DNA from 2 places in the Pseudomonas sp. MRSN 12121 genome. Region 1 is predicted to be linked to the other one. Evidence: predicted binding sites of a transcription regulator. Region 1 holds the regulator's gene; the other holds the start of a gene.

Region 1 (5,202 bases):
AACCTGGACGTTCTTCAGGGACTTCTGCAGGACCTGGCCCAGGCGTTCGGTCAGGTAGACCGAACGGTGGTGACCGCCCGTGCAGCCGATGGCAATAGTGACATAGGCGCGGTTGCTGGCGGCAAAGCGCGGCAGCCATTTCAGCAGATAAGTGGAGATGTCCTGGAACATTTCCTCGACATCCGGCTGTGCGGCCAGGTATTCGGCAACCGGCTGGTCGAGCCCGGATTGGGCGCGCAGCTCGGGTTTCCAGTACGGGTTGGGCAGGCAGCGCACATCGAACACCAGGTCGGCGTCGACGGGCATGCCGCGCTTGAATCCGAAGGACTCCACCAGGAACGCCGTACCCGGTTCCGGCTGGTTCAACAGGCGCAACTTGATGGTGTCGCGCAGTTGATACAGGTTCAGGTTGGTGGTGTTGACCTTGAGGTCGGCGAGGTCGGCGATCGGGCCCAGCAGATGGCTTTCGTCTTCGATCGCCTCGGCCAGCGAGCGGTTGTTGTTGCTCAGGGGGTGGCGGCGACGGGTTTCCGAAAAACGCTTGAGCAGGGTTTCCTCGTCGGCGTCCAGATAGAGCACGTCGCACTGGATATGCCGGCTGCGTACTTCCTCCAGCAGTTCAGGGAAGCGTGACAGGTGGCTTGGCAGATTGCGTGCGTCGATCGAAACGGCGACCAGCGGTTGCGTCAGTTCGGTATGGATCAGCGCTCGCTCGGCCAGCTCGGGCAACAGGCCGGCCGGCAGGTTGTCGATGCAGTAATAGCCGTTGTCCTCGAGTACGTTGAGGGCGGTGCTTTTACCCGAGCCGGAACGGCCGCTGACGATGATCAAACGCATGGCTACTGACCGTTCTGTTCGTCCAGGACAACCTTGTACAAGGCTTCGTTGCTGGTGGCGCTGCGCAGTTTGTCGCGCACCTCTTTGCGGTCAAGCATGCTGGCAATCTGCCGAAGCAGTTCCAGATGGGCATCGGTGGCGGCTTCCGGGACCAGCAGCACGAACAGCAGGTCGACCGGTGCGCCGTCGATGGCGTCGAAATCGATGGGAGCGTCCAGGTGCATCAGGGCACTGATGGGCGACTCACAGCCTTTGAGGCGGCAGTGTGGAATGGCGATGCCGTTGCCAAAACCGGTAGAACCCAGTTTTTCACGGGCAATCAGGCTTTCGAAGACATCTTGCATCTCCAGATCCGGCACTTCGCGGCTGATCAGGTTGGCAATTTGTTCGAGGGCGCGTTTTTTACTGCCGCCCGGCACGTTCACCAGGGAACGGCCGGGGGTCAGGATGCTTTCAAGTCGGATCATGGGAGGGGAGTGTTAGCGACCCGTGCCTTGGAGAAGGTGGAGTTGCTTTTCCTTATGCTTTTTCAGTTGGCGGTCAAGCTTGTCCGTGAGCAAGTCGATTGCGGCATACATGTCGTCATGTTCTGCATTGGCGACGACTTCCCCACCGTGGATGTGCAGCGTGGCCTCGATTTTCTGCTTCAGCTTCTCGACGGCCAGCGTTACCTGCACATTCGTAATCTTGTCAAAGTGCCGCTCCAGTCGGTCGAGTTTTTCGCCGATGTAAGCGCGCAGAGGTTCGGTCACTTCCAGTTGGTGTCCACTGATGTTGACTTGCATACAGCTTCTCCTTCGTTGCCAGTGCATAAAGCGGCAGGTCGATTGACCTGCCACTGGAACGCTATGGCGAGCCCGCCGGTTACATCAACCGCTTCCGTTCGCTGGAAGGCGCAATCCCAAGGGATTCGCGGTACTTGGCGACGGTACGACGGGCTACCTGAATGCCTTGTGCCTCCAGTAAACCAGCGATCTTGCTGTCACTCAACGGCTTTTTCTGATTTTCCGCGGCGACCAGTTTCTTGATGATCGCGCGGATCGCCGTGGACGAGCATTCGCCGCCTTCGGAGGTACTTACGTGGCTGGAGAAAAAGTATTTCAGTTCATAAATGCCCCGTGGGGTATGCATGAATTTTTGCGTGGTCACTCGTGAAATCGTCGACTCGTGCATGCCGACGGCTTCGGCGATGTCATGCAGGACCAGCGGTTTCATCGCCTCGTCGCCGTACTCGAGAAAGCCGCGCTGATGCTCGACGATCTGGGTGGCGACTTTCATCAGGGTCTCGTTGCGGCTTTGCAGGCTCTTGATGAACCAGCGGGCTTCCTGCAGCTGGTTGCGCATGAAGGTGTTGTCGGCGCTGGTGTCGGCGCGCCGCACGAAGCCGGCGTACTGCGGATTGACGCGCAGGCGCGGCACGGATTCCTGGTTCAGTTCCACCAGCCAGCGTTCGTTGTCCTTGCGCACTATCACGTCGGGGACTACGTATTCGGCTTCGGTGGATTCGATTTGCGAGCCCGGACGGGGATTGAGGCTCTGTACCAGCTCGATGACCTGGCGCAGCTCGTCTTCCTTGAGCTTCATGCGGCGCATCAGCTGGCTGTAGTCGCGGCTGCCGAGCAGGTCGATGAAGTCGGTGACCAGGCGCTTGGCTTCGGTCAGCCAGGGAGTCTTGGCAGGCAGCTGGCGCAGTTGCAGCAGCAGGCATTCGCCGAGGTTGCGGGCGCCGATGCCGGCCGGCTCGAATTGCTGGATGCGGTGCAGGACGGCCTCGATCTCGTCGAGTTCGATATCCAGCTCCGGGTCGAAGGCCTCGAGGATCTCTTCGAGGGTTTCATCCAGGTAACCCTGGTTGTTGATGCAGTCGATCAGGGTGACGGCGATCAGGCGATCGGTGTCCGACATGGGGGCCAGGTTCAACTGCCAGAGCAGGTGGCTCTGCAGGCTTTCGCCGGCCGAGGTGCGGGTGGTGAAGTCCCACTCGTCGTCATCGTTGCTGGGCAGGCTGCTGGCGCTGGTCTGGTAGACATCTTCCCAGGCGGTGTCGACCGGCAGGTCGTTGGGAATGCGCTCGTTCCATTCACCGTCCTCGAGGTTGTCCACCGTCGGAGCGGTTTCCTGGTAGGAGGTTTCCTGGATATCGGTATTGGGTTTCTGTTCGGTGCTGTCGGCCAGCGGATCGGTGTTGTCGAAGTCGTCGCCTTCTTCCTGGCGCTCGAGCATCGGGTTGGACTCCAGGGCCTCCTGGATTTCCTGTTGCAGGTCCAGGGTCGACAATTGGAGCAGGCGGATGGCCTGTTGCAGCTGCGGGGTCATCGTCAGCTGCTGGCCCATTCTGAGGACTAGCGATGGTTTCATGGCAGGGGCTTAACACCTTATTAGCCGGCGCACATGCGCCATCCACTACAGGGCGCGTGAGCGCCAAACATAAGCAAATTATATGCCTGAAACTGAAGTGTTTGCCTAGAGCGCTGTAACAATAAAAACAGCAGGGTTTTATTGGGGCGGGCGCTCTGGCGACCAGCCAAACACCTCAGGGCTTACAGGCGGAACTCATGGCCCAGATACACTTCCTTGACCAGTTGGTTGGCCAGGATGGTTTCGGCGTCGCCTTCGGCGATCAATTGACCGTCGTTGACGATGTAGGCGGTTTCGCAGATGTCCAGGGTTTCGCGGACGTTGTGGTCGGTGATCAGTACGCCGATGCCCTTGGCCTTCAGGTGGTGGATGATCTGCTTGATGTCGCCCACCGAGATAGGGTCCACGCCGGCGAAAGGTTCGTCGAGCAGGATGAACTTGGGAGCGGTGGCCAGTGCGCGGGCGATTTCCACGCGGCGACGCTCACCACCGGAAAGGCTCATGCCGAGGTTGTCGCGAATATGGTTGATGTGGAATTCCTGCAGCAGGCTTTCCAGTTCCAGGCGGCGTCCGGCCTTGTCGAGTTCCTTGCGGGTCTCGAGGATGCCCATGATGTTGTCGGCTACCGAGAGCTTGCGGAAGATCGAGGCTTCCTGGGGCAGGTAGCCGATCCCGGCACGCGCGCGGCCGTGCATCGGCTGGTGGCTGACGTCCAGGTCGTCGATCAGGATGCGTCCCTGATCGGCCTGGACCAGGCCGACGATCATGTAGAAACAGGTGGTCTTGCCGGCGCCGTTGGGGCCGAGCAGGCCGACGATCTGGCCGCTGTCGATGGACAGGCTGACATCTCGCACGACCTGGCGGCTCTTGTAGCTCTTGGCCAGGTGCTGGGCTTTCAGAGTTGCCATTACTGGGCCTTCTCGTCGGTTTTCTTTTTCGGCTGGATGACCATGTCGATCCGTGGACGCGACTCGGTGACCTTGCTGCCGTTGGCGCGACCGGCGCTGGCCAGCTTCTTGTTCGTGTCGTAGACGATTTTCTCGCCCTGGGTGATGTTGCCGTCCTTGTCGATGACCTTGGCGCGGTCGATCAGTACGACACGGTTTTGCGCGGCGTGGTACTGGATGGTAACGCCATAGCCCTGGACAGGCTTGGTGTCGCCCTGGGTTTGCAGCTGTTCGAAGTAGGCCAGGTTGCCCACCGAAGTCACCACGTCGATATCGCCGGTCTGGGTACGGGTGATGGTCACGGTGTTGCCGGTGACCTTCATCGAGCCTTGGGTGATGATCACGTCGCCCCGGTAGGTGGCTACGCCATTCTTGTCGTCCAGTTGAGCGTCGTCGGCCTGGATGCGGATGGGTTGCTGGCTATCGTTCGGCAGAGCCCAGGCGCTCACGCTTCCCAGTGCTGCGCCCAGACTGAGCAAAATAGGGAGGGTTTTAACGAGCCTCATACTGTCCTCTTACGTTCGATAGCAGGTTCATCCTGCCGTCTTTCAAATACGCTTTCATTCCCTTGCCAGTCGTCACGCCGCCGGCTCCGTCGATTCTAACGTCTTGATCGGTCTGCGCATATTGCTTCTGCGGGAATACTGTCATGCGGGTCGTGGTGATCAACAGGTTGCGATTCTTCTCGTCGGTGCGGGCAACTCGTACCGAATCGATCAGCTCCACCTCGGTGCCGTCCGGGTTGACTTCGCCGCGCTCGCTCTGGACGTGCCAGGGAAAGGCGGTGCCCCGATACATGTGCAGGTCCGGGTTGGTCAGCAGCGTTACCTCGGTGGCCTTGAGGTGCTCGACCTTGTCGGAAGTCATTTCGTACTGCAGCTTGCCGTCGGGCAGGTACTGCACGCTGTGAGCGTTGATGGCGTAGTAGTCGATGGCGCTTTCGTCGACCTGCACGACCGGCTTGTCGAGGAAGCGTTCCGGGCTGATGTTCCAGTATCCCACCGCCAGGAACAGCGCGGTGATGATGCCGAAGATCAGTATGTTGCGAATCTTTTTGCTC
Region 2 (5,202 bases), 420 kb from region 1:
CAGGACGCCGACGTGATCATGTTCGTCTACCGCGACGAGGTGTATCACCCCGAGACCGAGCACAAGGGCATTGCCGAGATCATCATCGGCAAGCAGCGGAACGGCCCGATCGGCTTTATCCGCCTGGCCTTCATCGGCAAGTACACGCGTTTCGAGAACCTCGCGCCGGGCAGCTACAACTTCGACGACGACGAGTAACGCTCGCCGTCCCGATCGCGGGCGGCTCCTGTAGGAGCGAGGCTTGCCCGCGATTACCGCCTCCACCAATTTCCGACCATGGTCGTCGGAATTGGTCATTTTTTGTGCTATATTCCGCGCCCGCGAATTTCTCTGTAAATAAACGCGCCCTTATCTACACCTATACCGGTCATCGACATGCAAGCAGCCAAGCCGTTATTTGACTATCCCAAGTACTGGGCCGAATGTTTCGGCCCGGCGCCGTTCCTGCCGATGAGCAGGGAGGAGATGGATCAGCTCGGCTGGGATTCCTGCGACATCATCATCGTTACCGGGGATGCCTACGTCGATCATCCGTCGTTCGGCATGGCGATCATCGGCCGGCTACTGGAGGCCCAGGGCTTCCGCGTCGGGATCATCGCCCAGCCCAACTGGCAGTCCAAAGACGACTTCATGAAGCTGGGCGAGCCGAACCTGTTCTTCGGCGTCGCCGCCGGCAACATGGACTCGATGATCAACCGCTACACCGCCGACAAGAAAATCCGCTCCGACGACGCCTACACCCCGGGCGGTGTGGCGGGCAAGCGGCCGGACCGTGCCAGCCTGGTCTACAGCCAGCGCTGTAAGGAAGCCTACAAGCATGTGCCGATCGTCCTCGGCGGCATCGAGGCCTCGCTGCGCCGCATCGCCCATTACGACTACTGGCAGGATCGGGTGCGCAACTCGATCCTGATCGACGCCTGCGCCGACATCCTGCTCTACGGCAACGCCGAGCGGGCGATTGTAGAAGTCGCCCAGCGCCTGTCCTATGGGCACAAGATCGAAGACATCACCGACGTGCGCGGCACCGCGTTCATCCGTCGCGATACGCCGCAGGGCTGGTACGAAGTCGACTCCACCCGTATCGACCGTCCGGGCAAGATCGACAAGATCATCAACCCCTACGTCAACACCCAGGACACCGCCGCCTGCGCCATCGAGCAGGAGAAAGGGCCGGTCGAGGACCCTCAGGAAGCCAAGGTCGTGCAGATCCTGGCCAGCCCGAAGATGACCCGGGACAAGACCGTGATCCGCCTGCCGTCCATGGAGAAGGTGCGTAACGATCCGGTGCTCTACGCCCACGCCAACCGCGTGCTGCACCTGGAAACCAACCCGGGCAACGCCCGCGCGCTGGTGCAGAAGCATGGCGAGGTCGACGTCTGGTTCAACCCGCCGCCCATCCCGATGACTACCGAGGAAATGGACTACGTGTTCGGCATGCCTTACCAGCGCATCCCGCACCCGGAGTACGGCAAGGAGAAGATCCCGGCCTACGAGATGATCCGTTTCTCGGTGAACATCATGCGCGGCTGCTTTGGTGGCTGTACTTTCTGCTCCATTACCGAGCACGAAGGGCGGATCATCCAGAACCGTTCCGAAGAGTCGATCATTCGCGAGATCGAAGAAATTCGCGACAAGGTTCCCGGCTTTACTGGCGTGATCTCCGACCTCGGCGGCCCGACCGCGAACATGTACCGCATCGCCTGCAAGAGCCCGGAAATCGAATCCGCGTGCCGCAAGCCGTCCTGCGTGTTCCCTGGCATCTGCCCGAACCTGAACACCGACCATTCGTCGCTGATCCAGCTGTATCGCAGCGCCCGCGCCCTGCCAGGGGTGAAGAAGATCCTCATTGCGTCCGGCCTGCGCTACGACCTCGCGGTCGAGTCGCCGGAGTACGTCAAGGAGTTGGTGACCCACCACGTCGGCGGCTACCTGAAGATCGCCCCGGAACACACCGAGGAAGGTCCGCTCAACCAGATGATGAAACCGGGCATCGGCACCTATGACCGGTTCAAGCGCATGTTCGAGAAGTATTCCAAGGAGGCGGGCAAGGAGCAGTACCTGATCCCGTACTTCATCGCCGCGCACCCGGGCACCACCGACGAAGACATGATGAACCTGGCCCTGTGGCTCAAGGGCAACGGTTTCCGCGCCGACCAGGTGCAGGCGTTCTACCCCTCGCCGATGGCGTCCGCCACCGCGATGTACCACTCGGGCAAGAACCCGCTGCGCAAGGTCACCTACAAGAGCGACGGGGTGACCATCGTCAAGAGCGAGGAGCAGCGCCGCCTGCACAAGGCGTTCCTGCGCTATCACGATCCGAAGGGCTGGCCGATGCTGCGTGAAGCCTTGCAGCGCATGGGCCGTAGCGACCTGATCGGGCCGGGCAAGCACCAGCTGATCCCGCTGCACCAACCGTCTACCGACAGCTACCAGAGCGCCCGTCGCAAGAATTCGACGCCGGCTGGCAGCCACAAGGTGGCCAAGGAAACGACGAAGATCCTCACCCAGCACACCGGCCTGCCACCGCGCGGCAGTGACGGCAGCAACCCGTGGGACAAGCGCGAACAGGCCAAGGCCGCGGCGATGGCGCGTAACAAGCAGGCCGCCAAGGAGCGCGCCGATGCGTCCAAGGGCAAAGGCAAGAAGCCAGCCCGCAAGCCGGTCGTGCCCCGCTAAGGTCGCGCCCGCCACAATGCACAACGCCAGCCTTCGGGCTGGCGTTGTGCATTGTGGCGCTTGGGTTTGATAAGGTGCGCCCCCGCACTCACTCAAGGAAGAGCCCCGTGTCACGACGCAGGAAAACGCCGCAACAACGGCAGGTCGAAGAGCAGCTGTTGCGCCTCAGGACCGCCGAATGGCTTGCCTGGCAGCCCTATGTACGGCGTTTCGGGCTCATTCACATCGCGGTGATGATGCTCACCCTGTTCAGCATTTCCCTGGCGGCCGCACAGGTGCCACACCTGTATTTTCCTCGGGATTACCAGGCCACCCACTACGCGACACTGGCGATGTTCGCTGCCGGCCTGCTGATCAGCCTGAGTTTTCTGCTGGTGATCCGCGGTTTTGCACGCGCTGCCTGGGCGCTGTTCGCAGTGCTGGTGGCGTGCCTCGCCTGCGCAGTACTGGTGCTGCTGGACACCCGCCAGCGGCTGTTCCCGGCCCTTGTCTTGGGGCTGCCGCTGGTCGGGCTGTGGCTGATGAGCACCCGGCGTTATCAGCGCGGGCTCAAGGTGCTGCAAGTGGCGGCGCGCAAACGCCGGCGCCTGCAACGCCTGGAGGCGGACCTGAAGCGGGTGCGCTGAGCCGGGCCTGGTGGACGACTCGGTTGGCCGTGGCGCCTCATCGAGGTGCAGCCTGGCGAGGATGGGGCAGGCGCTGCGCTATTTCGGTGCCTGGGCAGGCGCTGGCGGTCCGGGTGGGACTGGGCGCAGGCTCTGGCATAAGTCTTGCCCTTTCAGCGAGGCCCAGGTTGGCCGTGGCGATCCTGCTTTCGCATATCCGGATGTCATGTGTCTGCGCTAACCTGACTGACCTTGCCGCTCGCCGAGCTTGCCATGCCTGACCTGCTTGCCCATTACCCGCTGACGGCGGATACCTACCACGAGCTGCTCGACGCCAGCGGCACGGTACGCCCGCATTGGCAGCGGCTCTTCGACCAATTGCAGCGCAGCACGCCGGCGCAGTTGCGCCAGCGTCAGGCGCTGCTCGGCCGGCAGATCCAGGAAAATGGCGTCACCTACAACATCTACGCCGACCCCAAGGGCGCCGATCGCCCCTGGGAGCTGGACCTGCTGCCGCATGTGATCGCCGCCGACGAATGGCAGCAGCTGGCTGCCGGGATCGCCCAGCGGGCCCGCCTGCTCAATGCGCTGCTGGCCGACCTGTATGGCCCGCAACGCCTGATCAGCGAAGGCCTGCTGCCGGCCGAACTGATTTTTGGCCATAACAATTTTCTCTGGCCGTGCCAGGGTATCCAGCCGCCGGACGCGACCTTCCTGCACCTGTACGCGGTCGACCTGGCTCGTGCCCCGGACGGGCGCTGGTGGGTCACCGCCGACCGCACCCAGGCGCCGTCCGGTGCCGGCTATGCCCTGGAAAACCGCATGATCGTGTCCCGGGCCTTTCCCGAGCAGTACCGCGACCTGCAAGTGCAGCACCTGGCCGGATTCTTCCGGACCCTGCAGCAAACCCTGGCCGACCAGGCGCCACGGGACGCCGAGGCGCCCTTGATCGTGCTGCTGACCCCGGGGCGCTTCAACGAAAGCTATTTCGAGCACCTGTACCTGGCGCGCCAGCTCGGTTATCCGCTGGTGGAGGGCGGCGACCTGACGGTGCGCGACGCCACCGTCTATCTCAAGACCCTGAGCGGCTTGCGCCGGGTACACGCGATCATGCGCCGACTCGACGACAGCTTCTGCGACCCGCTGGAGTTGCGCACCGACTCGGCCCTCGGCGTACCAGGCTTGCTGGAGGCGGTGCGCCGGGGCCGGGTGCTGGTGGCCAACGCCCTGGGCAGCGGGGTGCTGGAGTCGCCGGGCCTGCTGGGGTTCTTGCCGAAGATCTGCGAGCAGCTGTTTGGCGAGGAACTGATCCTGCCGTCCATCGCCACCTGGTGGTGCGGCGAGGCTCCGGTGCTGGCCGAGGCCCTGGAAAAGCTCCCGCAGTTGTTGATCAAGCCGGCGTTCCCGTCCCAGAGTTTCGCCCCGGTGTTCGGCGGCGACCTCAGCGAACCGCAGCGCCAGGTCCTGGCCGAGCGCATACGGGCCCGGCCTTACGCCTATGTCGCCCAGGAACTGGCGCAACTGTCCCAGGCACCGGTCTGGCAGGCCGAAGACGGGAAGTTGCAACCGCGGGCCATTGGCATGCGTGTGTACGCGGTGGCCAGCCGCGACGGTTACCGGGTGCTGCCGGGCGGCCTGGCCCGGGTGGCGGCGGTTGCCGATGCCGAAGCGGTGGCGATGCAGCGCGGCGGCGCCAGCAAGGACACCTGGGTGCTGGGCGAGCGTTCGCCCAGCGGCGAACAGTGGAAGGGCCAGCGCAGCATCGGCGTGCACGACCTGGTGCGCAGCGACCCCTACTTGCCGTCGCGGGTGGTGGAGAACCTGTTCTGGTTCGGTCGTTACTGCGAGCGTTGCGACGGCAGCGCACGGCTGTTGCGGATCATGCTGGCGCGTTACCTCGACGGCAGCGATCCGCAGGCCC

The links. The regulator sigma-54, encoded in region 1, starts transcription at its own class of promoters, with help from an activator protein. The targets are predictions, from matches to a motif close to ANTGGCATNNANNTTGCTNT.
Region 2: a site for sigma-54 is predicted at 3,434-3,453, ahead of TO66_RS02815 (circularly permuted type 2 ATP-grasp protein). Genes of this name have one in related genera too.

Annotation. Positions count from the first base shown of each region.
Region 1 covers NZ_CP010892.1:1,058,020-1,063,221, forward strand. Annotated here, with positions in the region: gene rapZ (RNase adapter RapZ) at 1-837, opposite strand, end outside; gene ptsN (PTS IIA-like nitrogen regulatory protein PtsN) at 840-1,304, opposite strand; gene hpf (ribosome hibernation-promoting factor, HPF/YfiA family) at 1,317-1,622, opposite strand; gene TO66_RS04705 (RNA polymerase factor sigma-54) at 1,702-3,195, opposite strand; gene lptB (LPS export ABC transporter ATP-binding protein) at 3,378-4,103, opposite strand; gene lptA (lipopolysaccharide transport periplasmic protein LptA) at 4,103-4,648, opposite strand; gene lptC (LPS export ABC transporter periplasmic protein LptC) at 4,635-5,202, opposite strand, start outside.
Region 2 covers NZ_CP010892.1:642,457-647,658, forward strand. Annotated here, with positions in the region: gene dnaB (replicative DNA helicase) at 1-198, shown strand, start outside; gene TO66_RS02805 (YgiQ family radical SAM protein) at 376-2,676, shown strand; gene TO66_RS02810 (hypothetical protein) at 2,784-3,302, shown strand; gene TO66_RS02815 (circularly permuted type 2 ATP-grasp protein) at 3,555-5,202, shown strand, end outside.